2 regions of the Solibacillus sp. FSL W8-0474 genome follow, and region 1 is predicted to be linked to the other one. Evidence: a T-box and tRNA genes for the amino acid it is inferred to sense, from the RefSeq annotation. Region 1 holds a T-box; the other holds one or more tRNA genes.

Region 1 (15,156 bases):
CGTAAAACTTAAAAACCGTTTCTTTTCCTGCACGGATTGGTGGATTCGTTAATACTGCCGCTACTTTTGAATTAGTATCTACAGCATCCAATCCATCACTTTCAAAAATACGTACATTTTGAACCCCGTTAAGTTGGGCGTTTTTTTGAGACAAACTAACTGCACGTGAATTAATATCCATCATGAACACTTCACGGTCAGGGTTGTTTTTTGCAATCGACAATCCGATTGGTCCATAGCCACAGCCTACATCAAGTAAAACACCTTCAACTTCAGGCATTTCAAAAGCATCGATTAGTACACGGGAACCAAAATCTACTTCGCTTTTACTGAATACACCCGTATCCGTTTCGAACGTAAACGTATTACCTAATAAAGTAAATTTCCATTGGGTTGGTTTACTTTCAGATTGAGGCTTATTTGAATAATAATGTTCAGACATCGATATGCCTCCTTAGAAAAACACATTTGCACCAACATGCGAAATGCTGTCTTTTTTCTTTATGTGGATTTCTTTTAAAAATTATACATTCTCACCCACTAAAAGTTAAATAAAGAAAAGCCCGCCGCAAAATTGTGACGAGCTTTCCTTATCAAGCTAAGCAATAGGCATAGCTATTAAATAAAGTTAAACTAAAATTATTTAACTTCTACTGAAGCGCCAACTTCTTCAAGTTTAGCTTTGATAGCTTCAGCGTCATCTTTAGAAACGCCTTCTTTAAGAGCTTTAGGAGCGTTGTCAACAACCTCTTTAGCTTCTTTTAAACCTAATCCAGTGATTTCACGAACCACTTTGATTACTTTGATTTTTTCTTGACCAGCAGATGTTAATACTACATCAAACTCAGTTTTTTCTTCAGCTGCAGCAGCACCGCCAGCAGCTACTGCTACTGGAGCAGCAGCTGTTACACCGAATTCTTCTTCGATTGCTTTTACTAAGTCGTTTAATTCTAGAACTGTCATAGCTTTGATAGCTTCTAAGATTTGCTCATTGTTCATTTTAATTTCCTCCTATGGAATGTTATATTAGTTTAGGCAATTTGCCTGATTGTTGAAGTTAAGAGGCTAATATTAAGCGCCTTGCTCTTCTTTTTGTTCTGCAACAGCTTTTGTTGCAAGTGCGAAGTTGCGCACTGGAGCTTGAAGTACAGATAAAAGCATTGATAATAGACCTTCGCGAGATGGAAGTTCTGCAAGAGCTTTAACGTCTTCAACTGATGCCACAGTACCTTCGATGATACCAGCTTTAATTTCTAACGCTTCGTTTTTCTTAGCGAATTCGTTAATAATTTTAGCAGGAGCTACTACGTCCTCGTTAGAGAATGCGATAGCATTTGGACCAGTTAAGAATTCATTGATTGCTTCTAAACCAGCAGTTTCAGCAGCACGACGAGATAAAGTATTTTTATATACTTTGAACTCAACACCAGCTTCACGTAATTGCTTACGTAATTCTGTTACTTGCGCTACAGTTAAACCACGGTAATCTACTACTACGATAGAAGCAGCAGCTGAGAATTTATCAGCGATTTCTTGAACTTGAACTTTTTTTGTTTCGATTGCTTTGCTCATGATGACACCTCCTATTAGAATGAGTCATTTATACCGACAAAGAAAAGCCTCTACATCAAAATAGACATAGAGGCTGAAAGTACATCATCTTAAAAAGAATCCGAACTCCGATGTCCTCGGTAGGCTCATTAAGTGCAATATTGGCACCCCTACTGTCTACGGTACAAATGGATGATTCACAACAGCACTCATCTTACCAAGTAAGAAGCGCGTTGTCAATAATTTTTATTAAACGATTTTAAAAAAATCGGAATGAATTATTTAACAGAAACGTTAGCAGCGTCAACTTTTACAGCAGGACCCATTGTAGTTGTAACATTTACAGACTTCATGTAAGTACCTTTTGCTGCAGCTGGCTTAGCTTTTTGAACTACTTCAAATACAGCTAAGAAGTTTTCTACTAATTTGTTTGTATCGAAAGAAACTTTACCGATTGGTGCGTGGATGATACCAGACTTTTCAGCACGGTATTCTACTTTACCAGCTTTGATTTCTTCGATAGCTTTTGTTACGTCAAATGTAACTGTACCTGTTTTAGGGTTTGGCATTAAACCTTTAGGACCTAATACACGACCTAATTTACCAACTTCACCCATCATGTCAGGAGTTGCAACGATTACATCGAAATCAAACCAACCTTGTTGGATTTTTTGGATGTATTCTGCATCGCCTACATAATCAGCACCAGCAGCTTCTGCTTCTTTAATTTTTTCACCTTTAGCGAAAACTAAAACGCGTTGAGTTTTACCAGTACCGTGTGGTAATACTACCGCACCACGGATTTGTTGGTCATTCTTACGAGTGTCGATACCTAATTTGAATGCTACTTCTACAGTTGCATCAAAGTTTACTGAGCTTGTTTTTTGCGCTAATGCTACTGCTTCTTCAACAGAGTATAAAGTTGCGCGGTCGATTAATTTAGCTGCTTCTTGCAGTTTTTTACCTTTTTTAGCCATTATAATTTCCTCCTTGATTGTGGTTGTAACGGATTTGGACCTCCCACGAATAAAGGTTGCGCACTCATCAAACTAGTATCAGAGTGCAGCAACCTTCCAAAAAACAAAAACATCATCAAGTGTTGAAGATGGGATTAGTCTTCGATCGTAATGCCCATGCTTCGTGCAGTACCTTCAACCATTAACATAGCAGCTTCAACTGAAGCAGCGTTAAGGTCTGGCATTTTTTGTTCAGCGATTTCGCGAACTTTATCACGTTTAACCGTTGCAACTTTCTTACGGTTTGGTTCACCAGATCCAGATTGGATACCAGCCGCTACTTTAAGTAACACTGCTGCAGGTGGAGTTTTCGTAATGAAAGTAAATGAACGATCTTCGAATACTGAAATTTCAACCGGAATAATAAGACCAGCTTGATCAGCAGTACGAGCGTTAAATTCTTTACAGAATCCCATAATGTTTACACCTGCTTGACCTAATGCAGGACCAACCGGTGGCGCTGGGTTTGCTTTACCAGCAGGGATTTGAAGTTTTACAACTTTAATAACTTTTTTAGCCACGAGACACACCTCCTTAAGTCCGTGATGTGGTAATAGGGTTGCCCCTCCCACTCAATATCTGTTCGTCAGCTAAGCCGATAACATTAAAACTAATTAAAATCAAACATCTAAAGTTAGACAGTCTGACCTATGAAATGATAACACTTTTAAATTGCTTAATCAAGTCTAAATAATTCTATATTTTTTGTACTTGGTTGAAATCTAGTTCCATCACTGTTTCGCGACCAAACATATCTACTAATACTTTTAGTTTCGCTTTGTCGACATCTACTTCTTCTACGCGACCTTGGAAATGTGCAAATGGCCCTTCAAGCACTTCGACAACTTCTCCAACAGAAATTTCAACTTCGCCTAATTGAGACTCGTTCATGCCCATTTGTGCAAGTAAACGTTCTGCTTCTTCCGGTAATAATGGCGTTGGTTTAACCCCACCACCTGAAGAACCGATAAATCCAGTTACCCCTGGTGTATTACGGACTACATACCAAGCGTCGTCCGTCATAATTAACTCTACTAAAACATAACCAGGGAAGATTTTACGCATTACCGCTTTTTTCTTACCGTCTTCTTTTACATCGATTTCCTCATGCTCAGCTACGATTACTCGGAAAATCTTATCTTGCATACCCATTGTTTCTACACGTTTTTCAAGATTAGCTTTCACTCGATTTTCATAACCAGAATACGTATGAACTACATACCAATTTTTCTCCATATAGGTAGGACTAAATCGTCCGTCCCTCCTTTACTTTAATGTGTTAGGGTATATATTTCCCCGATCACAAAACTTCAATAATCTATTTATTAACTATAAAACATTTTTTAACAAATGAAAAAACCCGTTATTTGAAATTGACGGGCTATTTCGAAATATTAACATGATATAGCTTATAGAGACAAGAACCAACGGAATAATTCTGAGATTCCTAAATCTGTAACCGTAAAGAATAACGCCATAACGATAACTGTTGAAATTACTACTACCGTATATTTCGTTAACTCTTTGCTTTTTGGCCAACTTGTTTTACGCATTTCCGAGCCGACTTCTTGAAAAAAGTTTGTTACCTTACTCATTTTGGCTAACCCCCGAACAACGAATTAATCTATTTTTTATTTATAACGTTTGTTTATGCGTTGTATGCTCATTGCAATGCGAGCAAAATTTCTTCAATTCTAAGCGCTCAGTCGCTCCATCTTTTTTAGGAACGCTATAGTTTCTTGAACCACATTTTTCACAGCTTAAAACGACTTTCTTTGCCATTTATATCACCTTTTCGGCAGTTTGTCCTTTAAAGACTAACACCTAAATTTCCCACTGTCAATAAAGGCTGTCAGTGTTTAAGTTATTTCTTTTAGTTCAAGATGCCGCTCCAATTTACGCTTTACCCGTTGTAGGGCATTGTCAATGGATTTAACATGGCGGTTTAATTCTTCAGAAATTTCATTGTAGGATTGGCCCTCTAGATAACGAGCCAATACTTGCTGCTCTAGCTCACTTAATACCTCGCCCATCTTTTGTTCTAGATAGACATAGTCTTCACGATTAATCATCAAATACTCCGGATCATCAGAAAGTGGACTCGTAATTATATCCATTAATGTCCGCTCTGATTCTTCGTCATAGATCGGCTTATCTAAGGACACATAAGAATTTAAAGGGATATGCTTTTGGCGTGTAGCCGTTTTAATCGCCGTAATAATTTGCCTTGTTATGCACAACTCGGCAAATGCACGGAACGAAGCAAGCTTATCCTCTCTAAAATCTCGGATGGCCTTATATAAACCAATCATACCCTCTTGGATAATATCTTCTTTATCGGCACCCACCAAAAAATATGACCGTGCTTTTGCTTTAACGAAAAGCCGGTATTTCGAAATCAAAAAATCTAACGCATCTGTATTGCCTAGATGCACCTGCTCTACAAGCCCTTCATCTGTCAAACGTTCTAAATGCAGTACCATTTGTAACTTCTCACTTTTAAGCAACGAAAATCACCTCAGCTACGCTAGAATTATTAGGAATAGTATAACTTAATTGGAAATTGCGGGCAAACTATTACTTAATCCCTCGTCTCCACTTTTCAAATTGTAGTTCTACTTCTTTCGATAATTTAATTCTTGAGGGGGGCTTTTCGTCAGTCGATTCTTTTACTTTGGAAGAAATTTTCGACTGAATAATTTGCATCTCAATTTCAAGCTCACGTGCGGACTTCCTTAAAGCACCGTGACCGAATACGACATTTTGCTCTGTCATATCGGAAGTTGCCACATGGATTTGAATTTTGCGCCCTTTCAACTCGGTCGACAACTTTTCAATACGCTCATCGGCTGTTTCGTTTTTACGTGTGTAGATTACTTCCACAGCGTGCTGAATATATAACTGCTCTGTACCTGGTACAAGGTGTGCATCAAACACAACAATCACACGCCACCCTGTATGTGCTTTATATTCAGCCATTCTTTCAATCAAGCGATCGCGCGCATCTTCAAAGTGGGGTTCACGCAATGGACGCAGCTCACTCCATGCACCTATCATGTTATAGCCGTCTACTAGCAAAATGTTTTGCATAACCTCATCCGTTAGCTTCTTGTCGTTTACGGTACACTTCATACATTAGCAGTGCTGCTGCTACGGAAGCGTTCAATGATGTAACATGACCAACCATTGGTAAGTGATATAAGAAATCACATTTATCTTTTAAAAGACGGCTCATCCCTTTACCTTCACTCCCAATAATTAATGCAAGCGGTAATGTAGCATCCATTTTACGATAATCGGCCGAACCTTTTGCATCTGTTCCCGCTATCCAAACGCCGCGGTCTTTTAACTCGTCCACTGTTTGGGCCAAATTCGTTACACGCACAACAGGTACATGCTCGATAGCACCTGTTGAAGCTTTTGCAACAACTGCTGTTAAACCTACGGCACGACGCTTCGGTATTATGATACCATGTGCACCGATTGCATCTGCCGTTCGCATAATTGAGCCTAAGTTATGCGGATCTTCCAATTCGTCCAGTATTAAAAAGAACGGGTCTTCGTTTTTTGCCTTCGCTGCGTTAAATAGATCATCCAATTCTGCATAGTCATACGCTGCAACAGATGCAACAATTCCTTGATGGTTTTCTGCTAATTTATCTACTTTTTGCTTTGGTACAAATTGTACTAACACACCTTGCTCTTTCGCTAAGTCCATTAATTCTTGTACCCCAGTTTTCTTAACACCTTCAGCGATCCATAATTTATTGATTTCACGACCTGCTCGTAGCGCTTCTAATACTGGGTTTTTCCCGGCAATCATTTCTCCGGTTACTTCCTCTTGGGCAGCTTGAGGTTTTTCTTCCTGCTGTTTTTTATCGTGAGCTTTAAAGGTATCCGCCTTTTTGTCGCGACCTTTAGCATCGCGCGGCTTACGACCTTGCTGTCTTTTTTCTGCCATAGTTACTCTCCTTTTGATTGTTCTACGATTTCTATTGCGTAATCTATAATTTCATTTGCCCGGACATGTTCTTTGCTTAAAAATAAATACCCTAAAACAGCCTCAAAGCCCGAACTATTTCGATATGTTCGGACATCCGTATTTTTTGGAACAGAGCCTGATTTGGCATTACGCCCTCTACGGAAAACGGCTTGTTCTGCTTCCGTCAAATAATTTTCGTCAATCATGCGATGTACGATGTTTGATTGAGATTTGGCCGAAACATATTTTGTCGCTTCTTTATGCAATGTATTTGGCTTTGCGCGACCAGATAAAATTAAATATTCCCGAATTCTTTGTTCAAGCACGGCGTCCCCCATATAGGCGAGCGCCAGTGCATTTAACTGTATGACATCATGCGGTGTTAAGTTTTGCATCTATTGTCCTCGTTTCCAGCGCGTTCCTTGACGAGTATCTTCCAGCACAATATCCATACTTAACAATTGGTCACGAATTTCATCTGACCGTGCGAAATCTCTGTTTTTACGGGCTTGGTTACGCTCTTCAATCAATGCCTCTATCTCTTCGTCCAATAAACCAGCTTCAATTTTCACTTTAATTCCCAATACTTCTCCAATTGCATCAAACATATTTAATATCGCTTGCAACACAGCTTTATCCGTATTAGTTTCTTTTAAATAAACATTGGCAATATGTGATAGTTCAAACAACGCCGAAATCGCATTTGCTGTATTGAAGTCATCATTCATTGCATTTTCAAAATCAATTTTCACTTGATTAATTTTCTCAAGCCATTGCTCGCTGTCATCCCCTAAGCTTGCCGATAATGCCAAACGGTGCTCAGCATTTGCATAAGAAGTACGAATACGATCTAATCCGTTTTTCGCAGCTTCCACTAAATCTTGTGCGAAGTTGATTGGGTGACGATAATGAACCGACAACATAAAGAAACGTAGTACTTGCGGATCGATTTGCTGACGAATATCATGCACTAATATAAAGTTACCGAGAGATTTTGACATTTTTTCATTATCAATATTAATATAGCCATTATGCATCCAATAACGTGCAAATGTTTTATCATTATGCGCCTCTGATTGCGCAATTTCATTTTCGTGGTGAGGGAATGTTAAATCCTGCCCTCCTGCGTGAATATCGATTGTATCACCTAAATGCTCACGTGCCATAACAGAACATTCAATATGCCAACCTGGGCGTCCTTCTCCCCACGGAGAGTCCCATTTAATTTCCCCTACTTTGGCTGCTTTCCATAAGGCAAAATCTAGCGGGTCTTCTTTCTTTTCGCCTGCTTCGATGCGAGCGCCGACTTTTAAATCATCGATTGATTGGTGGCTTAACTTTCCATAGCCATCGAATTTACGTGTACGATAATAAACATCGCCTTGAGATTCATATGCATAACCTTTCTCAATTAGCACTTTAATAAATTCAATAATATCGTCCATATGCTCTGTTACACGTGGATGGGCATCCGCTTTTTGGCAACCTAATGCAGTAATGTCTTCAAAATATGCAGCAATGAAGCGGTCTGTTAATGCCGACGTTTCTTCTCCCAGCTCATTGGCAGCTTTAATAATTTTGTCATCAACATCGGTAAAATTCGATACGAATTTCACTTCATAGCCAGCATATTGGAAATAGCGTCGTACCGTATCATATACGATGACTGGACGTGAATTTCCAATATGAATGTAATTGTATACAGTAGGACCGCATACATACATTTTCACTTTGCCATCCTCTAATGGAATAAAGGGCTCTTTTTGTCTCGTTAACGAATTGAAGATTTGAATACTCATTTTGCCGCTCCTCTTTATAAACGTTCTTTTTTTAATTAACTGTTCACTTTTTATTTCTGCAAAAAAGCGTCTCCATCACCTAGTTGAAGGTGACAGAGACGCTATACGCGCGGTTCCACTCTGGTTGAAAAAATACGAATACTTTTTCCGCTTGAAAGTCCTATAACGGGGACAAATCGATTTAACCTACTACAATTTCAGTTAAATACTCGAAGGTGCATTTCAGCTTTGCCTTAACCTAGATCACTTTCAGCCGGTGATGATCCTCTCTAATAAGGTATGCGCCGCGTACTTCTCCTTCTCAACGCGCTAACATTATATACAATTTAAACTCATTTTACATTTATTTTCTGAAAAATCAATCATTAATATTACCCTTAGATATCTATTCAGCAAACTTTCCGACACGGGCAATTGTTTTTTCCTTGCCAATTAGGGCAATGGAATTCGGTAATTCCGGTCCATGTGTTTGACCAGTCGTCACAACACGGATCGGCATGAATAGGTTTTTACCTTTTACACCTGTTTCTTTTTGCACGGCTTTAATAGCCGCTTTAATTGAGTCTGCATCAAAGGATTCTAAAATTTCTAACTGAGTTTTAAATGCAGCCATAACAGTTGGCACTGTCTCACCTGCTAATACCTCGTTTGCTTCTTCATCATATGCAATTTCTTCTGTGAAAAATAGGCTCGATAATTCTACAATTTCTGCCCCGAAGCTCATTTGCTCATGGTAAAGTGCGATTAAATCAGAAGCCCATACATGTTGCTCTTCTGATAACTGTTCTGGTAGTAAGCCTGCTTTTTGTAAGTGTGGCAATGCTAGTGCTACAACCTCTTCACGAGACATTTTTTTAATATATTGGTTGTTCATCCATGTAAGTTTTGTTTTATCAAACATAGATGGCGATTTTGATAAACGCTTTTCATCAAAAAGCTTAACAAGTTCATCATGAGAAAAGATTTCCTCTTCTCCTTCTGGAGACCAGCCTAGTAAGGCAAAGAAGTTAAACATTGCTTCTGGTAAATAACCAAGTTCTTTATATTGCGTAACGAATTGAATAATTGATTCATCACGTTTCGATAATTTTTTACGCTCTTCATTTACGATTAATGTCATATGTCCATATTGTGGATATTCCCATCCGAAAGCATCAAAGATCATCATTTGTTTTGGCGTATTCGATAAATGTTCTTCTCCTCGGAATACATGCGAAATTTCCATAAAGTGGTCATCTAATACAACAGCATAGTTGTATGTTGGAATTCCATTTGCTTTCACAAGAACCCAGTCACCGACATCCTTTGATTCAAATGATACTTCACCGCGCACTAAGTCAACGAAGTTATATGTTACATCTGCTGGTACACGCATACGAATTGTATATGGATCGCCCGCTGCTTCTTTTGCTGCAACTTCTTCTGATGTTAAGTGACGGCATTTCCCGCCATACATTGGAGCAGCAATACCCTTCGCTTTTTGCGCGTCACGCTCTGCTTCCAACTCTTCTGATGTACAGAAACATTTATATGCTTGACCTGATTCCAACATCTTTTCTGCATGTTCTTTATATATATCCAGTCGCTCCATTTGACGATACGGCGCATATGGACCACCAATATCCACTGACTCATCTGGTGTAATACCTAACCAACGCAAGTTATCAAGTTGAGAAGCTTCTCCACCTTCTACATTACGCTCGATATCTGTATCTTCAATACGTACTACAAAAGTTCCGTTATGGTGTTTTGCATATAAATAGTTAAATAAAGCTGTACGTGCGCCACCGATATGTAAAAATCCTGTTGGCGATGGTGCATAACGAACTCGAACTGTTTTCGTCATAATATTGCCTCCTAATTTTAGCGTTAAAACGCTCGACCATTTTCAATATAAAAAGTATACAATTTTTTATATGTGTAAGAAAGGACATTATATTGCACTATACTTTCACAATAAGTGTCTTTTTAAACCTTGTCCATTCTACCACTGTCAGTTACTAAGTTAAAGTAACATATGTTGATTTTAACACTTGATTTCGCCTTAAGCTTTCACTAAAAGAATCGTTGCCATTGCCGCAATACCTTCTTCACGACCAACAAATCCCAATTTTTCAGTCGTTGTTGCTTTTACATTTACTTGTGAAGGCTCTGCATTTAGTAATTCAGCGATACGGTTTTGCATTTGCGAAATATATGGTGCCATCTTTGGGCGTTGAGCCATAATTGTACAATCTACATTACCTAATCTGTAGCCCCGTTCTTCAACCATTTTCCAAATGAATTCAAGTAACTTTGCTGAATCGGCATCTTTCCATTCCGGATCTGTATCCGGGAAATGACGACCAATGTCCCCTTCACCAATTGCCCCTAATGCTGCATCTGTCACAGTATGCAAAAGTACATCAGCATCTGAATGCCCTAGTAAGCCGCGCTCATGAGGAATTGTAATCCCACCTAAAATTAATGGACGTCCTTCTGCAAATTCATGAACGTCAAAACCTTGTCCTATTCGAAACATAATAATGCTAGCTTACAAAGTAAACTAGCTTTCACCTTCTTTCTGCTAATCTCATTACCCATAGTATAATCAACTTCTACAAAAAAAGCCTTGAAAACCTTTTACTTTTCAAGGCTCTTTCTAAAGTTATGTTTTTCTAAAATAGCTTCACCAAAAATCAAATCTTCCTGAGTCGTCATTTTTACATTTTCGTAGCTGCATTCTACGATGTGAATATCATGCCCTAATCGTTCTACTAGCATCGCTTCATCCGTTCCTAAAAAACCAACCTTTTCAGCTACATCTTCTGCTTCAGCCAATAAATCATACCGGAATGCTTGCGGTGTTTGAACCATCCATAAAGACTCACGGTCAATTGTTTCTTTAATGAGTCCATTCTGCACAATTTTCATCGTATCTTTTGCACGAACGCCTGCAATGGCTGCTCCTTTTTCGTATGCAACCTTTGCAAGTTCTGTAATTTTTGGAATCGTAATAAAAGGTCTTGCTGCATCATGAACAAGAACAACCTCTACTGCCTTCATTTCTTTAATACATGAGTGCACCGAATGTTGTCGTTCTTCTCCCCCAGTAGGTAGCCCTTTTACTTTTGTAATATTGTAATTTTCGATGAGCGATTGTATAAATGATCGTTCCTCATCCTTTACTGCCAGCCAAATTCCTGTACAGTTTGCATCTTGTTCAAAAACAAGAAGAGTATGCACTAAAATGGGTTTATCCGCTAAGTTTAAAAATAATTTATTTTGCCCAGCGCCCATACGCTTCCCACTACCTGCTGCCGGCAAAACGACTTCATACCGCAAAATACTTCACTTCCTAATCTTCTTTTGGCTTCGCGAAAATCATTCGTCCGGCTGATGTTTGTAATACACTTGTTACCGTTACTCTAATCGCCTGCCCGATATAACTACGACCGCCTTCTACAACAATCATCGTACCATCATCTAAATATGCTACCCCTTGATTGTGTTCTTTACCATCTTTAATCACAACTACTTGCATATCTTCACCAGGAATAACGACAGGCTTGACCGCATTTGCCAAATCATTAATATTCAATACTTTTACTCGGTGCAATTCGCAAACTTTATTTAAGTTAAAATCATTCGTTAAAATTTGTGCGCTCATATTTTTAGCTAAACGGACCAATTTTAAATCCACTTCAGCCACATCTTCAAAATCTACTTCAGTAATAAGGACTTTGGATGACCGTTCATCCTGAAGACGCTTTAGAATATCCAACCCTCTGCGACCACGCGTACGTTTTAACGTATCAGAAGAATCTGCAATATGCTGAAGCTCTGTTAGCACAAACTGAGGCACGACTAAAATTCCTTCAACAAACCCAGTCTCGGATATGTCCGCTATACGACCATCAATAATAACGCTCGTATCAAGCAATTTATATTGATCTTGCTCCTGTTCCTGCACTTCTTTTCCAGATGCATCATTAATACGTTTCTTTGTGGATTTCACTGTAAAAATCTGCATAAGCTCATCACGCTTACTAAAGCCTAATCTAAAGCCTAAATATCCAAGTACAATCGATAAGATTGCTGGAACAACCGCAGTAATTACAGGTATATTCATTTGATTAATTGCCACACCAACTAATGTTGCTACACTTAGCCCTACAATTAAGCCAAGCGTCCCAAACAATAAATCTGCTGCAGGCAATTTAAATAATACTTCTTCTAACCATGTAATTAATTTTACAAAGTAATCGGATAACGCAAACGATAGAACAAATAATAAAGCAGCACCTATCGCAACACTAATGTACGGATTATTAAGCCACGGATTGGATGATAAATTCATAAATTCATATAATGGCGGTAAGAAAATGAGACCTAATGCTCCACCGATAAATAAAAATGCTACTTGAATAATTCTTTTTAACAATTACTATCACCTCCATCAATAATTATACATATAATGCCCTGTTCATGCGAAGCACAACCATCAATATCGCAGCAAAATAGAAATATTAATTAAAGACTCTATTTATGTAAGTTCCATGCCTTTATTAATATTAAACATTTACAGAGAATTCTCCCTTTGTATTTGTTGAATTTACATCATATCTTTTCGATTATTACAGAGTTCATTTAAAATTATACTCTTACATAGTAATAAATAACGATTTTAGATATTATTTTAAAATAATAGAAAAATGACAACATAGAATAGGAGAATACGTTTTGGATATAACGAAAGAAGTAAAAATTTCAACCGCTGACCCATCTGCAATCGGGTTATTCGGTTTAGCTATTGTAACATTTGTCGCTTCAACTCAAAAATTGGGATGGACTGAAGGTTTAGGTTTAGTCATTCCCTGGGCAATTTTCTTAGGTGGGATTGCACAATTTTACGCGTCAGTATTAGATTCAAAGCATAATAATACATTTGGTACGACAGCATTTGGCGCATATGGTTTATTTTGGATGGGTGTAGGTATGAGCTGGTTCGTTCAAGCCGGTGTGTTCGGTGAAGCATTGCAAGCATCTGTTGATACACGTCAGCTTGGCGTTGTGTATCTAGGGTATTTAATCTTTACCCTATTTATGACGATTGGTGCAGCTGAAACAAATAAAGTTTTATTTTCTATCTTTGTAATGATTGATTTACTATTTATCGGTTTGGCTTTAAGCTCATTTGGCATAATGGAACATGGTATGCATTTATTAGCCGCTTATTCTGAATTAATTATTGCGCTTTTATCACTTTACGGTGCAGGGGCTAATGTATTAAACAAGCATTTCGGCTTCAACTTCTTACCGATTGGAAAGCCTTTTGGCATTTTCACAAGAGAAGCATTTGAAAAGAAAGATAAAACTGTAAAAGCATAATTCATAGGACTTGGACAAAATAAAGCGCCGCAAAATGTATACTAACATTTGCGACGCTTTTTTTATCTGCAAAGAGCATGATAATAAGTGTATTATAAATTTTGAAAAGATTCCCGAAGTGCATCACTAATTGTTTCAACACCGACTACTTGAATATCTGCAGGGAACTCCCAGCCACCAATATTGGAGGCTGGAATAAATGCGCGTTTAAACCCTAGCTTTGCCGCTTCCTGTACACGCTGTTCAATTCTAGAAACGCGGCGTACTTCCCCAGTTAATCCTACTTCCCCAATAAAGCAATCAGTCGGGCGTACCGTTTGATCTTTAAAGCTCGAAACAATACTCGTTAATACCGCTAAATCAATTGCCGGCTCATCCAGCTTCACACCACCGGCAACTTTAATATAGGCATCCTGTGCCTGAAGCATCATACCCATCCGTTTTTCCAATACTGCCATTAAAAGCTGCACACGGTTTTGATCAACCCCTGTAGCCATGCGTTTTGGATAATTGAAACTTGTCGGCGTGATAAGTGACTGTATTTCCACCAAAATTGGTCGTGTCCCTTCCATTGACGCCACAATTGTCGAGCCTGGTGCACCTTGTGAACGTTCCTGTAGAAACAGCTCAGACGGATTCAATACTTCTTTCAATCCACCGTGGAGCATCTCAAAAATAGCAATTTCATTTGTAGAACCAAAACGGTTTTTTTGACTCCGTAAAATACGGTGGTTATGGTGACGCTCCCCTTCAAAATACAAAACAGTATCTACCATATGTTCTAAAATACGCGGCCCTGCAATCTGACCTTCCTTTGTAACGTGACCAACCAAGAAAATCGCGATGTTTTTCGTTTTCGCAATACGCATTAATTCTGCTGTACATTCACGTACTTGAGAAACACTCCCCGGCGCACTCGTTACTTCTGGATGATGTACTGTTTGAATTGAATCGACTATAACAAATTTCGGTTGTACTTCATCAATTGTTTGATTTAAAAATTCCAGATTTGTTTCCGAGTAAATATAAAGCTCTGGAGTGTGAACTCCTAAGCGTTCGGCTCTTAGTTTCGTTTGACGTACAGATTCCTCGCCGGAAATGTATAACACACGCTTTCCTTGATTAGAAAGAAGAGCAGATACTTGTAATAGTAATGTCGACTTCCCTATTCCCGGGTCTCCCCCTATCAAAACAAGTGAGCCTGGGACAATTCCGCCGCCTAGAACGCGATTAAATTCATTCATTTCTGTGGCAATACGTGTTTCTTCCTGTACCTCCACATGAATAATAGGTGTTGCCTTTGTAGCGGTTGTAGAATGCTGGAACGCACCACGCGGCCCTTTTGTGATGACTTCGACTTCTTCATTCATCGTATTCCATTCGCCACACCCTGGGCAACGCCCCATCCATTTTGCCGCTTCATAGCCACAGCTGCTGC
Region 2 (15,156 bases), 500 kb from region 1:
GGGGGTTTCCGCCCCTCAGTGCTGCAGCTAACGCATTAAGCACTCCGCCTGGGGAGTACGGTCGCAAGACTGAAACTCAAAGGAATTGACGGGGGCCCGCACAAGCGGTGGAGCATGTGGTTTAATTCGAAGCAACGCGAAGAACCTTACCAGGTCTTGACATCCCGGTGACCACTATGGAGACATAGTTTCCCCTTCGGGGGCAACGGTGACAGGTGGTGCATGGTTGTCGTCAGCTCGTGTCGTGAGATGTTGGGTTAAGTCCCGCAACGAGCGCAACCCTTATTCTTAGTTGCCATCATTCAGTTGGGCACTCTAAGGAGACTGCCGGTGATAAACCGGAGGAAGGTGGGGATGACGTCAAATCATCATGCCCCTTATGACCTGGGCTACACACGTGCTACAATGGACGATACAAACGGTTGCCAACCCGCGAGGGGGAGCTAATCCGATAAAATCGTTCTCAGTTCGGATTGTAGGCTGCAACTCGCCTACATGAAGCCGGAATCGCTAGTAATCGCGGATCAGCATGCCGCGGTGAATACGTTCCCGGGCCTTGTACACACCGCCCGTCACACCACGAGAGTTTGTAACACCCGAAGTCGGTGAGGTAACCTTTATGGAGCCAGCCGCCGAAGGTGGGATAGATGATTGGGGTGAAGTCGTAACAAGGTAGCCGTATCGGAAGGTGCGGCTGGATCACCTCCTTTCTAAGGATTATTTCGGAATCATTCTCACGGAGAATGAAACATTAACGGTTGCTGTTCAGTTTTGAAGGTTCATTCTTAATTGAATGGAATACTTCAAAACCATGTTGGTTGATTCATCTTGTGTGAGTAAGCCGCATTTCGTTCTTTGAAAACTGGATAAAACGACATTGAAAGCAATAAATCAAATTTCTATTTTATAGATTTTTAAACAAGTCAAGCAATTGACGTGTAAACTTAAATCTTGGATTTTATCCAAGTGTTAACTTTTGGTTAAGTTAATAAGGGCGCACGGTGGATGCCTTGGCACTAGGAGTCGATGAAGGACGGCACTAACACCGATATGCCTCGGGGAGCTGTAAGTAAGCTTTGATCCGGGGATTTCCGAATGGGGGAACCCACTATCTTTAATCGGATAGTATCTACACGTGAATACATAGCGTGATGAGGACAGACGCAGGGAACTGAAACATCTAAGTACCTGCAGGAACAGAAAGAAAATTCGATTCCCTGAGTAGCGGCGAGCGAAACGGGAAGAGCCCAAACCAAAGAGCTTGCTCTTTGGGGTTGTAGGACACTCTATACGGAGTTACAAAAGAATGAGTTAGACGAAGCGACTTGGAAAGGTCCGCGAAACAAGGTAAAAGCCCTGTAGTCAAAAGTTCATTCCCTCCAGAGTGTATCCTGAGTACGGCGGAACACGTGAAATTCCGTCGGAATCCGGGAGGACCATCTCCCAAGGCTAAATACTACCTAGTGACCGATAGTGAACCAGTACCGTGAGGGAAAGGTGAAAAGCACCCCGGAAGGGGAGTGAAATAGATCCTGAAACCGTGTGCCTACAAGTAGTTAGAGCCCGTTAATGGGTGATAGCGTGCCTTTTGTAGAATGAACCGGCGAGTTACGATTACGTGCGAGGTTAAGTTGAGAAGACGGAGCCGCAGCGAAAGCGAGTCTGAATAGGGCGAATTAGTACGTGGTCGTAGACCCGAAACCAGGTGATCTACCCATGTCCAGGGTGAAGGTGAGGTAACACTCACTGGAGGCCCGAACCCACGCACGTTGAAAAGTGCGGGGATGAGGTGTGGGTAGCGGAGAAATTCCAATCGAACCTGGAGATAGCTGGTTCTCTCCGAAATAGCTTTAGGGCTAGCCTCGTGATTGAGAATACCGGAGGTAGAGCACTGTTTGGACTAGGGGGGCATCTCGCTTTACCGAATTCAGACAAACTCCGAATGCCGGATATTTATACACGGGAGTCAGACTGCGAGTGATAAGATCCGTAGTCAAGAGGGAAACAGCCCAGACCACCAGCTAAGGTCCCCAAGTAATCGTTAAGTGGAAAAGGATGTGGCGTTGCTTAGACAACCAGGATGTTGGCTTAGAAGCAGCCATCATTTAAAGAGTGCGTAATAGCTCACTGGTCGAGTGACGCTGCGCCGAAAATGTATCGGGGCTAAACGATTCACCGAAGCTGTGGATGCATACTTTGAGTATGCGTGGTAGGAGAGCGTTCTAATAGCGTTGAAGTCAGACCGGAAGGACTGGTGGAGCGATTAGAAGTGAGAATGCCGGTATGAGTAGCGAAACATGGGTGAGAATCCCATGCACCGTATGACTAAGGTTTCCTGAGGAAGGCTCGTCCGCTCAGGGTTAGTCGGGACCTAAGCCGAGGCCGATAGGCGTAGGCGATGGACAACAGGTTGATATTCCTGTACCACCTCCTCACCGTTTGAGAAATGGGGGGACGCAGTAGGATAGGGTAAGCACGCCGTTGGTTGCGCGTGTTCAAGCAGTAAGGCGTGTATGTAGGCAAATCCGCATACTTTAACGTTGAGCTGTGATGACGAGCTCTTATGAGCGAAGTTCCTGATTTCACACTGCCAAGAAAAGCCTCTATCGAGGTGAGAGGTGCCCGTACCGCAAACCGACACAGGTAGTCGAGGAGAGAATCCTAAGGTGTGCGAGAGAACTCTCGTTAAGGAACTCGGCAAAATGACCCCGTAACTTCGGGAGAAGGGGTGCTTCTTTGGGTGCATAGCCTAGAGAAGCCGCAGTGAATAGGCCCAGGCGACTGTTTAGCAAAAACACAGGTCTCTGCAAAACCGTAAGGTGACGTATAGGGGCTGACGCCTGCCCGGTGCTGGAAGGTTAAGAGGAGCGGTTAGCGCAAGCGAAGCTGTGAATTGAAGCCCCAGTAAACGGCGGCCGTAACTATAACGGTCCTAAGGTAGCGAAATTCCTTGTCGGGTAAGTTCCGACCCGCACGAAAGGCGTAACGATCTGGGCACTGTCTCAACGAGAGACTCGGTGAAATTATAGTACCTGTGAAGATGCAGGTTACCCGCGACAGGACGGAAAGACCCCGTGGAGCTTTACTGTAGCCTGATATTGAATTTTGGTACAACTTGTACAGGATAGGTAGGAGCCAGAGATCCCGGAGCGCCAGCTTCGGAGGAGGCGTCGGTGGGATACTACCCTGGTTGTATTGAACTTCTAACCCATGCCCCTTAGCGGGGTAGGAGACAGTGTCAGGCGGACAGTTTGACTGGGGCGGTCGCCTCCTAAAGAGTAACGGAGGCGCCCAAAGGTTCCCTCAGAATGGTTGGAAATCATTCGAAGAGTGTAAAGGCATAAGGGAGCTTGACTGCGAGACCTACAAGTCGAGCAGGGTCGAAAGACGGGCTTAGTGATCCGGTGGTTCCGCATGGAAGGGCCATCGCTCAACGGATAAAAGCTACCCCGGGGATAACAGGCTTATCTCCCCCAAGAGTCCACATCGACGGGGAGGTTTGGCACCTCGATGTCGGCTCATCGCATCCTGGGGCTGTAGTCGGTCCCAAGGGTTGGGCTGTTCGCCCATTAAAGCGGTACGCGAGCTGGGTTCAGAACGTCGTGAGACAGTTCGGTCCCTATCCGTCGTGGGCGTAGGAAATTTGAGAGGAGCTGTCCTTAGTACGAGAGGACCGGGATGGACACACCGCTGGTGTACCAGTTGTCTTGCCAAAGGCATCGCTGGGTAGCTATGTGTGGACGGGATAAGTGCTGAAAGCATCTAAGCATGAAGCCCCCCTCAAGATGAGATTTCCCATTACGCAAGTAAGTAAGACCCCTGAAAGACGATCAGGTAGATAGGTTCGAGGTGGAAGTGCGGTGACGCATGCAGCTGACGAATACTAATCGGTCGAGGACTTAACCACATTTTATTGCACAAATTCAATGAAACGTTTATCCAGTTTTGAAAGAATGAATTTATTATAAAAAACACTTGCCAAATAAGGAAAGTGTGGTATAATAAATAAGGTCTTTCTGAAAAATAGTCTAGTGATGATGGCAAAGAGGTCACACCCGTTCCCATACCGAACACGGAAGTTAAGCTCTTTAGCGCCGATGGTAGTTGGGGGCTTCCCCCTGTGAGAGTAGGACGTCGCTAGGCTGTATAGAAATATTCCGAAGTAGCTCAGTTGGTAGAGCATCCGGCTGTTAACCGGCAGGTCGCAGGTTCGAGTCCTGCCTTCGGAGCCATTAACTCTTGGAGAGTTGTCCGAGTGGCCGAAGGAGCACGATTGGAAATCGTGTATGCGGGTAACCCTGCATCAAGGGTTCAAATCCCTTACTCTCCGCCAGCCATTTATTAAAATGGCCCGTTGGTCAAGTGGTTAAGACACCGCCCTTTCACGGCGGTAACACGGGTTCGAATCCCGTACGGGTCACCATTCATTTCATTAATATCCAGCATGGAGGATTAGCTCAGCTGGGAGAGCACCTGCCTTACAAGCAGGGGGTCGGCGGTTCGAGCCCGTCATCCTCCACCATTCAAATTTTAAATCATAGTATTGTCGCGGGGTGGAGCAGTGGTAGCTCGTCGGGCTCATAACCCGAAGGTCACAGGTTCAAGTCCTGTCCCCGCAACCAAATGGTCCCGTGGTGTAGCGGTTAACATGCCTGCCTGTCACGCAGGAGATCGCCGGTTCGATCCCGGTCGGGACCGCCATTTTTAAAATACTACATATTAATATGGGTTTGTAGCTCAGTTGGTAGAGCATTAGATTGAAGCTCTAAGTGTCGGCGGTTCGATTCCGTCCAAACCCACCATATTTTTGCCGGTGTAGCTCAGTTGGTAGAGCAACTGACTTGTAATCAGTAGGTCGAGGGTTCGACTCCTTTCGCCGGCACCATTACCTGGAGGGGTAGCGAAGTGGCTAAACGCGGCGGACTGTAAATCCGCTCCTTAGGGTTCGGCGGTTCGAATCCGTCCCCCTCCACCATCCTTTTAATAGGGGCATAGTTTAAAGGTAGAACTACGGTCTCCAAAACCGTCAGTGTGGGTTCGATTCCTACTGCCCCTGCCAATAAATTCAAAAACTCAAAATAATATAGTGGCGGTTGTGGCGAAGTGGTTAACGCACCTGATTGTGGTTCAGGCATTCGTGGGTTCGATTCCCATCAGTCGCCCCATTTTTATTTAGGTTTAAGAGTTAAAATTATAATATAGTGGCGGTTGTGGCGAAGTGGTTAACGCACCTGATTGTGGTTCAGGCATTCGTGGGTTCGATTCCCATCAGTCGCCCCATTATATTAAAAGCTTTGGGGTATAGCCAAGCGGTAAGGCAACGGATTTTGATTCCGTCATGCCCTGGTTCGAATCCAGGTTCCCCAGCCATTTTTTTTTGCGGAAGTAGTTCAGTGGTAGAACACCACCTTGCCAAGGTGGGGGTCGCGAGTTCGAACCTCGTCTTCCGCTCCAATATGGCGGCATAGCCAAGTGGTAAGGCACAGGTCTGCAACACCTTTATCACCGGTTCAAATCCGGTTGCCGCCTCCATATTTAATTAATCGGTAATTCCGGTTTTTTTTTACCCTTTTTTATTTTGCCGATATGGCGGAATTGGCAGACGCGCCGGACTCAAAATCCGGTTCCTTCTGGAGTGCCGGTTCGACCCCGGCTATCGGTATCATTGAGTTCAAGTTAGAACTATTAAAACACCCTCAAAGTCTTGATTACAGGCTTTGAGGGTGTTTTCGTTTACTATAGTTTATTTTTTAGTTGAGAAGGAATTACAGTACTACAACAGTTGGCTTACAAACATCGAAGAAAACAAAACGTTTTCTCGTATTATATTTACAATTATTTACTTCTTTTATATAATGAATGTAAAGTTAGCTTTACGTAAAATATACTTTACTTTAGGTAGGTAAAAATGAAAAATAATATTAAGGATTTACGTACACGGTACGGTTTATCACAGGATGGCTTAGCTGAAAATTTAAAAGTTTCTAGGCAAACGATTATTTCTTTGGAAAAGGGACGTTATAACCCTTCCATTACATTGGCATTTAAGTTAGCCCGTCAGTTTAACTGTCACATTGAGGATATATTTATTTATGAGGAGGACAATCAATAATGATCACTGGAAACCGGTCATTCTTTTTGTTTATCGGTATCTTTATGCTTTTAATAGGTATTTTGATTAATGGATCTCATATGTTTTCTGGGAAGTTTCCTGATGCATTAATGGTAATTACCCTTTCAATAATGGCGTTTAGTTTGGCTTATTTAGAACCTCACTTTGCAGCAAAAGATGAACGTGCTCAAAAGATTCGAGAACGTGCAACATACATTAGTTATTTTTGGGGAGTGATATTTGCCATTATATTAATGTTGATATTTAACCCATTGTCTCCTCTAAATGTTTCAGCCTTTCAAGTGTTATCACTATTCATTGCATTATATATTTCAGTCGTATTTTTAAATATGGTTTATTATGCAAAAAAGTACTAGTTTACAATGTCCTGCCCTTTTTCCGGCTTGAAATTCATTCCTAACATATTAATTAATTATATGGGTACAATTAAAGTTAAATCGTATTTATTAAAAGGAAATATGAACTGTTTTATATAGCATATTAAAAATTTATGCTATAAAATTAACGTATTGATGTAAGGAACTTAGAATGATATTTATATTTGAATTATATAAGCATAGGGAGTAGGGGAATGAATGAATGCTGTAACAAATTTAAAATGGGTTGAAGCGACAGATTATGATGAAGTGAGTAAAATTGCTGCAAGTATTTTTGTAGAGCAGTTAAAGGAAAATAGTAAAACTGTTTTTGGGATGGCAACTGGAAGTACACCTGAAGGGTTTTATAAAGAACTAGTATCAATATATAAGGAAGGGAATATTTCCTTTGCTCAGGCTAAGTCTTTTAACTTGGACGAATATATTGGTATTAATCCATCTAATGAGGCAAGTTACCATTACTATATGGACCACAACTTATTTAATCATATTGATATGAAGCAGGAAAATATCTACTTACCAATAGGTAATGCAGCAAATATTGAAAAAGCAGCAATGGATTATGATGCAATGATTGAAGCAGCAGGGAATATTGATATTCAGCTATTAGGTATTGGTGTTAATGGACATATTGGCTTTAATGAGCCAGGAACACCATTCGATTTAGGTACAAACGTTATAGAGTTAGCTGAGTCGACTCGTGAAGCGAATAAAATTTACTTCGACTCAATCGATGATGTACCGACACATGCAATTACTATGGGTATTAAAACAATTATGAAATCAAAAAAGATTGTCTTACTAATTGCAGGTGTAGCGAAGCAAGAAGCATTTGATCGTCTTCGTAGTGGTGAAGTTACAGAAGACTTCCCAGCAAGTGTATTAAACTATCATCCAGACGTAACTGTTATTTATACGGGAGTAGAATAATTAAGAGGAGTGCTGATGATGCACTCCTTTTAATTTACTTTTTATAGATGAAATAAATACCCCGACAATTATGGCAACCCCGCCGATTAATTGTGCAAGTAGTAACTTTTCATTTAAAAAGATTACTGCAAAGATGCTAGCAAACAGAGGGATAAAGTTTAAGTAAATTCCTGCCTTGTTCGCACCTAATGCTACAACGCCTGTATTCCAGCTTAGAAATGCCACAATCGATGCAATGACTCCAACATAAAAAATAGCTCCAATAGTAGTAGTGCTCCATACAATAGTTTGTGATGTAGTGAGTAGTTCATATAACATAAATGGGAGCAGCATTAAAGCACCTATAGCAATTGTTACTAAAAATGTTGAATAGCCAGGGAGCCTGCCAGCATACTTCTTAATAAGCAATGAATAAATACTCCAACAACACACTGCCACTAGTACAATCAAATCTCCTTTATTAAATGAATAGGCAAGTAAGCTTTGTAATGAGCCCCCGGAAATAATAAAAGACACGCCTCCCAGAGAAATTACTGTACCTAACAATTGATATTTAGTTAAACGTTCTTTTAAGAAGAGAAAGCTTAATATGTATATAATTATCGGTGTGGAAGAATTCATTAAAGATGCATTGATGGATGTAGTATAATACAAACCGATATAAACGAGCGTATTGAATGCAGCGACTCCTGTCAAAGCTAACATAATGACGGCCACCCAATTTTGCTTGAGTGCATCCCATTCCTTTTTTGTCCTCTTGTACGCAATGGGGAAAAATACGGCAAAGGCAACAATCCAGCGTAAAAATGCCAGGGTTATAGGAGGAATTTCTCCAGTAACGGCGCGACCAATTACAAAGTTACCGCCCCATAATAAAGTAGCAAATATGAGAAGTACCTGTGGTGGGTATTTCATTAAATAGCAGCCCCTTAATATTGGAAAAATAATTTTATCTATTATAGGGACAACCTGGGGGGAATTGCAATGCGCTTTACATAAAACGCTATGATACAATAGCGACAGAAGCAAAAGGAGGTCATTTACTTGAAAATACGACCAGCAAGATTACAGCATGGAGATACAGTAGGATTAGTAAATTTAAGCAGCCCGCTTAATATAGAATCTTTAGGGGACAAATTAGCAATATTGGACGAGCTTGGTTTGAAATATAAGCTAGGCAATACGATCCAAGCGTATGACGGCTTTTTAGCAGGTACTGACGAGGAACGATTAGAAGATTTTCATCAAATGATTCGTGATCCGGAAGTGAAAGCGGTCTTTTTAGTAAAAGGTGGTTACGGTATTTCTCGAATTATTGATAAAATTAGCTACCCGTTAATCGAGGACAATCCGAAAATCATTTGGGGCTTTTCGGATGTTACTGCATTACATACACAAGTGAATGAGTTTTCGAATGTCGTTACATTCCACGGTCCTATGTTATCTAGTTCAAAAGGGGAACTTGATCCATTATCGAAAAAGATGTTTCAGCAATTATTCCAACCGATTGAAATTCAGTATACCGAAAGCATATCATCACTTCGTACAATCGTACCTGGCGTTGTACGCGGTGAGTTAACAGGTGGTAATCTGAATCGCCTTGTTAGTACACTTGGAACAAAATTTGAAATCGATGTACGGAAAAAAATTGTTTTGATCGAGGATATCGGTGAATCGATAGAACAAATTGATTTATCATTAAACCAATTACGTCTCTCCAGAAAGCTTGAGCTTGCTGCAGGCTTCGTTATAGGCGATTTTAATATGCTTAGCAGTGGATATAGCTATGATGATGTTATGAACGTTATAGAAGGGTATATAAAGCCCTTAAACAAACCTGCAGTAGCAGGATTTAAATTTGGTCATTGCGAACCAAATATTGCGATACCACTAGGAGTAGAAGCTATTCTAGATGCGGATGAAAAAACATTACGGATATTACCGGGTGTAGAATAATAATAGGAAATCAATAACAAAGACACCTTTTCACTACATAGTGAGCAGGTGTCTTTTAATAACGAGCGACGGAAATACACAATTTAGTTTGTAGTTATCTTTTACAATAGTTGGTCATTAGTGAAAGGTAACGTTGTAACAGTTAAAAGTTGATTGGTTTTTCTAAGTTTGCCTAAGCAAAAATCGCTCGTTATTACCTAGATTGGAGTCTCACCGCTCTAGGATTAGAAGTAGTTGCTATCATCAAATTCGATTTCTACTTGGTAGTTTTTAGCGTTAATTAAATTGGAAAGGCGATGTGCTTCCTTTTCCAGCTCGTTCGCACGATTACGATATGTCATCGGATCATACAGTGCTACACGGTATAGGATAGCTTCACCAGAATTGTGGTAGAATGCTTCTTTTTCTTCAGAACCTAAGCTTTTACATAAGGCAGCTTCTGCACGTAACTGGCTAGCAAGTTCGATCGCTTCTACAATAGGCATTTCCTCGTCTTTAAATACGATTAGATTATCAATATTTGCACGGTAAATGAGTGAATCCAGCTTACGAGAGTCATACCGTAATTGTTTTAATTCAGCTTCAAGCATTTCAAGTGTATAATCGGGCCTTTTTGGTTGTTCACCTTTTTCAATAATAACATGTGTTAGTTGATTTACAGCAAATGTACGTTCTTGAATTTTCTTTGTAATAACGCTTTTTAGTTTTACAGCCTCTGCTAGATTAATGCTCACACTATCAGCTCCTTAAAAATGAATTTTTTTATTCTCCGTTGAAAGGACATGCGCCTCAAACTCGCCACCGCTTACTTGGGTAAACATTTTTCCGGCACTGTTTAATAACTTTTGTGCTTCCTGTTCACTAATCGATGGGCGTAAATAAAAGATTTGCAATGCATTAGTCGTTACTTCAGTTACCGCAGTTCGCTTTGAATCAACATATGGGCTACCGAATGGACCGAACGTATCTTTTAAATAAATGATATTTTCCAATGTGTTGTAACGACCATTTATTCCTTCATAGCCTGTTGATGCATTACCAACTTGTATTTCAACATTTCCTTGAATACCATCCAAATCATATATGCCGACTGGAATTTCAAATTGCAATGAAAAGAAATTATTCAAATCTACCGCTATATGAAACGGTGTTAAATATTGCTGTTTAGCGATACGTCGCATTAAGCTTTCGGCAGAGTGACGATAACGATTTGGATCGGCACCATAAGATTTCCAAAGCTGGCGCCATTCTTTAATTCCAGTTCGCTCAGTTACAGGTTTTTCCTGTAATTCTAAATATAAATTTTCCTGATATAGTTGCGTGCGACCTTTAATCATTTGAGGAGATTCCTCTACGATAATTTTGCTATAATGGATAAGGCCAATTTTAAATTGTTCATTCACTGTAAAGAGTGAGTCATTAATAGTAATATTCAAATACAGCACCTACTTAAATAATAATATTGGATAATTATGTAATATAAAATAACTTGTATTCATTGTATCATTTGAAAGGAGCAAGTGAAATGAAAGTATCTCAACTTCAAGAAGAATTAATTCAATACGCAATTTCTATTGGGGTAGATAAAATCGGATTTACAACCGCTGCTCCGTTTCATGAACTGAAAAACCGTTTACGACGACAGCAACAATTAGGCTATCAGTCGGGATTTGAAGAATCGGATATTGAGCTTCGTACAGAGCCGTTAAAATTATTGGAAGATGCCGAAAGTATTATTGCTATTGCAATAGCTTACCCCTCCCGAATGCAGGATGCTCCACAGGGGAAAAAGGGAGAACGCCGTGGAATCTTTTGTCGTGCTTCATGGGGAGTCGATTATCATACAGCAGTGCGTGAACGTCTTCAGCTTATTGAATCATGGCTACAAGAAAGAGTACCAAATGTGAAGGTGAAATCGATGGTCGATACAGGGGAGCTTGTCGATCGCGCTGTAGCAGAGCGAGCTGGAATCGGGTGGAGCGGGAAAAACTGTTCCATTATTACACCTGAGTTTGGTTCTTACGTATATTTAGGTGAAATTATGACAAATTTACCTTTTGCTCCTGATACACCGATAGAGGATGAATGTGGAGACTGTAATTTATGCATTGACGTCTGTCCAACGGGTGCAATTGTAGCACCAGGTCAACTGAATTCACAGCGATGTATTGCTTTTTTAACACAAACAAAAGGGTTTTTGCCTGATGAATTTCGTAGTAAAATAGGGAATCGTTTGTACGGCTGTGATACATGCCAAACAGTATGTCCGAAAAATAAAGGAAAACTAAATTGGATTCATGAAGAATTCAAACCGGATCCTGAAATTGCCAAACCTTTACTTCTGCCTCTTTTATCAATCTCCAATAAAGAATTTAAAGCTAAATTTGGTCATGTTTCGGGTTCATGGCGCGGTAAAAAGCCAATTCAGCGCAATGCCATATTAGCATTGGCTCACTTTAAAGAAGAATCGGCAATGCCTGATTTAGTTCAGGTGCTGCAAAAAGACGAACGCCCGGTATTAAGAGGGACGGCCGCATGGGCAATTGGAAAAATAGGAACAAATGAAGCCGAGGGAATTTTATTGGCTGCCAAAAAAATAGAGCAAGATGAAGAAGTGCTAGCTGAAATAGAAAAAGGACTAGCAATGTTAAATCAATAAGAGAGAAGGATTTTGAAGTGCCAAACCATATTGTGTTATACCAACCGGAAATACCGGCAAATACAGGAAATATTGCACGTACATGTGCTGGAACGAATACATCTTTGCATTTAATACGTCCATTAGGATTTTCGACAGACGATAAAATGTTAAAACGTGCAGGATTGGATTATTGGGAGCATGTTAATGTTGTGTATCATGATTCTTTAGAAGAATTTATTGAGTACAGTAAGAATGGAGATTTATATTTAATTGAGACTTATAGTGATGAGCCTTTTACAACACATGATTTTAGTGATACGTCACGGGACATCTACTTTATGTTCGGAAGAGAAACGACCGGTTTACCGAAAGAGTTTGCAAAGGAACGTGCCGATATGTGCCTGCGCATTCCGCAAAGTGACCATATTCGCTCACTAAACTTATCAAACACAGCAGCCATCGTTATTTATGAAGCTTTAAGACAACAAAACTATCCAGGATTAAAATAAAAAAGGCAAGAAGCAGATTAATTTGCTTCTTGCCTTTTATTATTTCATTTTAGCTTCTATCGCGTGTGAAAGTTTTGCTGACAAATTATCATTATCGAATAGCGTAAGGCGAATGAAGCTTTCATCCATATCAAAAGCTTCTGATAAAAATCCTCCAAGGCCGCGTGCTCGTCGGTCGACTTGCAGTAGAATTTCAACCGAGTTAGGTGAATGACCTAAAAAGACTAACTCTAGCTCGTCTAGATACCGGCGATACGTTTGATTAGTAGGGGTAAATTCAAATTCCTGCACAATTGGTGTTTGGCGACGTAAATAAGATGGCGCTTGCTCATTGTCTACTTTACGTAATCGAAAACCAATGTTTTGAATTGCTGTTAACACACTATTTGCCAGAGGTGATGGCTGAATATCAATAAAGTCTTTATCTTTCGGATCCACAGCATTTTTAATGTCTAATCCAGTTTGAATCCACACTCGAGATTTACCTATAGTAATTGGAACTACAGAAGGTAAAGGAAATGCGAAGGGGATTTCACGTTTTTCATTTGCTTGAATTATAAACGGCTCATTTAGTTGGAACTGGGAAAGCATTGCTTGATCATTAATTTTTTTGTCATCGATTTCACGTATGAAATTTGTATAAAGTGATAAATAGATAGCATCAATTTGTTGCTCAGTACTCCCTCCAGTAATTTCCACTACACCCGTTACATTTTCATCTAATGTATAAGAAGATTTGTGTAATTTTGTATCAACTTTAGCAGAACCGATTCCTACACTCGCTAAAACTTTATTAAATAGTGACAATAAAATTCCTCCATTGTATGTTAAGTAATAATTTATACGCTGGAGGGAAAAGAAAGTTTCAAAAATATTTTATTCTCCGTCTACTGTAAACACGATTCTTAGACCATTAGGATCGATTGTTGAGAAAAGTTGTTTACCGCCATATGCAGGTGCTTCAGCAAAGGTCTCAACGACGAAATTATTGTCTATTAAACTTTGCTTAACTTCATCTGCATATTGCTCGTCTTTTAATACAATCGTAAATGATTTTAGACCGACCATATTCTCTGTTGGTACATGACCATTATTACTGTTCCAAGTATTCATACCGAAATGGTGATGGTACTTTCCTGTAGAGACGAACAGAGCCTGTGCACCATAACGCGTTACGACATTATAATCTAATACATTTGTATAAAATTGTTCTGATTTGTCTAGATTTACTACTGATAAGTGAACATGACCCATTACCGTATCAGCAGGTAAACCAGCCCATTTTCCATCTGCAGCTTCTAAAATAGGTTGGAAATTAAGTTGTTCTGTTACCATATGCACTTGTTCATGTTCATTCCATGTCCATTCTGTTTCGTCACGGTCTATGTAGATTTCGATTCCATTCCCGTCAGGATCATTTAAATAGAGTGCTTCGGATACGTCATGATCTGCTGCTCCAAGGCGAATATTTAAGTCAACAAAGTGCTGTACGATGTTTCCTAAGTCCTTGCGAGAGGGTAATAGTAATGCTAAGTGGTATAAACCTGCAAACCCTTGTTTTAGAGGTAGAGCATTTTGTACTTCCACAAGAGAAACTAAGCTCGTTTGGCCATCTGTTGTTAAATATGCTTCCGACTCTGTTTGCTGTAAGACTTTAAATCCGATTATCGTTGTGTAGTATTCAATCGAACGTTTTAAGTTAGAAACTTTTAGTTGAACATGAGCTGGATATAAATTTGGTTTTTTATGAAAATGAGTAGGCATATAACATTCTCCCTAATTAGTTATTTTTTATAATCAACTTACTTAATGTAACTAATATATTTTATAAAAGGGAAAAAGTCAAATTAAAAAGACAATCGCATAATTACGATTGCCTTTTAATGAAAAGCTAATAGGATTAGTTTTCTTTTGAGAATGGTTTGCTATCATAACCAGCAGTGAAAATTGCTGTTAAGAATGCGATGCAAACACCAAGAATTAAAATTAATTTCATGGAAGTATCCTCCTCATGTTTCTAATTATCTCTTTTTTTAGTATAGCATAAATTACCTGTATGAAAACTTTAATTATGTCAGAAATAGTTCAAAATTGGAAAAATATAAAATAAAAAATGGAGGGATTTAAATGAAAAAAGATGAGATTGTAAATGGCAATATGGCGAATTCAATGGAAGATTTAAAAAATCTCGGAAAGCAAATGGAAAATATGCGTGATGGAGGGCAATTGGAGGAATCGGATCGTATTGCAGATCCACAGCAATTTGATGATGAAGAGGAAGAGAAATAAATGAATTAAAGGTGTGCCAGAGGGAATATTCGGGCACACCTTTTATGTTTGATTTTCTAACTTGTTTGAACTTCGTAGTCTTTTAATTCTTCTCTTAATTTCGCTTTTAAAAACTTACCTACAGATGTTTTTGGTATTTCCTTTAAGAATACGATATCGTCCGGGAGCCACCACTTTGCAAAATCCTGTTCAATAAATTGAAGAAGCTCTTCTTTTGTGGCATGAGCATCTTCTTTTAAAACGACACAAGCTAACGGTCTTTCCTGCCATTTTGGGTGGGGAACAGCAATGACTGCTGCTTCAAAAACATCTGGATGAGAC

The links. The T-box of region 1 lies ahead of cysS (cysteine--tRNA ligase). A T-box ahead of a tRNA ligase gene usually reads a tRNA of that ligase, here a tRNA-Cys.
Region 2: it encodes a tRNA-Cys, which carries the amino acid that the T-box ahead of cysS (cysteine--tRNA ligase) is inferred to sense. The anticodon was not compared.

Annotation. Positions count from the first base shown of each region.
Region 1 covers NZ_JBBOQJ010000001.1:3,921,848-3,937,003, forward strand. Annotated here, with positions in the region: gene NYE67_RS19880 (class I SAM-dependent methyltransferase) at 1-442, opposite strand, end outside; gene rplL (50S ribosomal protein L7/L12) at 640-999, opposite strand; gene rplJ (50S ribosomal protein L10) at 1,072-1,572, opposite strand; ribosomal protein L10 leader region at 1,605-1,752, opposite strand; gene rplA (50S ribosomal protein L1) at 1,830-2,528, opposite strand; gene rplK (50S ribosomal protein L11) at 2,663-3,088, opposite strand; gene nusG (transcription termination/antitermination protein NusG) at 3,264-3,803, opposite strand; gene secE (preprotein translocase subunit SecE) at 3,977-4,162, opposite strand; gene rpmG (50S ribosomal protein L33) at 4,203-4,349, opposite strand; gene sigH (RNA polymerase sporulation sigma factor SigH) at 4,427-5,050, opposite strand; gene NYE67_RS19925 (NYN domain-containing protein) at 5,145-5,657, opposite strand; gene rlmB (23S rRNA (guanosine(2251)-2'-O)-methyltransferase RlmB) at 5,662-6,528, opposite strand; gene NYE67_RS19935 (Mini-ribonuclease 3) at 6,531-6,944, opposite strand; gene cysS (cysteine--tRNA ligase) at 6,945-8,348, opposite strand; T-box leader at 8,440-8,662, opposite strand; gene gltX (glutamate--tRNA ligase) at 8,734-10,194, opposite strand; gene ispF (2-C-methyl-D-erythritol 2,4-cyclodiphosphate synthase) at 10,393-10,869, opposite strand; gene ispD (2-C-methyl-D-erythritol 4-phosphate cytidylyltransferase) at 10,971-11,672, opposite strand; gene NYE67_RS19960 (PIN/TRAM domain-containing protein) at 11,686-12,771, opposite strand; gene NYE67_RS19965 (acetate uptake transporter) at 13,071-13,718, shown strand; gene radA (DNA repair protein RadA) at 13,811-15,156, opposite strand, start outside.
Region 2 covers NZ_JBBOQJ010000001.1:3,422,247-3,437,402, reverse strand. Annotated here, with positions in the region: rRNA gene NYE67_RS17510 (16S ribosomal RNA) at 1-710, shown strand, start outside; rRNA gene NYE67_RS17505 (23S ribosomal RNA) at 979-3,907, shown strand; rRNA gene rrf (5S ribosomal RNA) at 4,028-4,143, shown strand; tRNA gene NYE67_RS17495 (tRNA-Asn) at 4,157-4,232, shown strand; tRNA gene NYE67_RS17490 (tRNA-Ser) at 4,242-4,333, shown strand; tRNA gene NYE67_RS17485 (tRNA-Glu) at 4,349-4,423, shown strand; tRNA gene NYE67_RS17480 (tRNA-Val) at 4,447-4,522, shown strand; tRNA gene NYE67_RS17475 (tRNA-Met) at 4,548-4,622, shown strand; tRNA gene NYE67_RS17470 (tRNA-Asp) at 4,626-4,701, shown strand; tRNA gene NYE67_RS17465 (tRNA-Phe) at 4,727-4,802, shown strand; tRNA gene NYE67_RS17460 (tRNA-Thr) at 4,810-4,885, shown strand; tRNA gene NYE67_RS17455 (tRNA-Tyr) at 4,892-4,975, shown strand; tRNA gene NYE67_RS17450 (tRNA-Trp) at 4,986-5,059, shown strand; tRNA gene NYE67_RS17445 (tRNA-His) at 5,090-5,165, shown strand; tRNA gene NYE67_RS17440 (tRNA-His) at 5,205-5,280, shown strand; tRNA gene NYE67_RS17435 (tRNA-Gln) at 5,296-5,370, shown strand; tRNA gene NYE67_RS17430 (tRNA-Gly) at 5,380-5,454, shown strand; tRNA gene NYE67_RS17425 (tRNA-Cys) at 5,459-5,532, shown strand; tRNA gene NYE67_RS17420 (tRNA-Leu) at 5,581-5,662, shown strand; gene NYE67_RS17415 (helix-turn-helix transcriptional regulator) at 5,909-6,112, shown strand; gene NYE67_RS17410 (hypothetical protein) at 6,112-6,489, shown strand; gene nagB (glucosamine-6-phosphate deaminase) at 6,709-7,440, shown strand; gene NYE67_RS17400 (DMT family transporter) at 7,441-8,355, opposite strand; gene NYE67_RS17395 (S66 peptidase family protein) at 8,485-9,396, shown strand; gene NYE67_RS17390 (DIP1984 family protein) at 9,621-10,130, opposite strand; gene NYE67_RS17385 (B3/B4 domain-containing protein) at 10,143-10,832, opposite strand; gene queG (tRNA epoxyqueuosine(34) reductase QueG) at 10,922-12,055, shown strand; gene trmL (tRNA (uridine(34)/cytosine(34)/5-carboxymethylaminomethyluridine(34)-2'-O)-methyltransferase TrmL) at 12,073-12,546, shown strand; gene NYE67_RS17370 (sporulation protein) at 12,586-13,353, opposite strand; gene NYE67_RS17365 (VOC family protein) at 13,423-14,310, opposite strand; gene NYE67_RS17360 (multidrug ABC transporter ATPase) at 14,674-14,835, shown strand; gene NYE67_RS17355 (long-chain fatty acid--CoA ligase) at 14,892-15,156, opposite strand, start outside.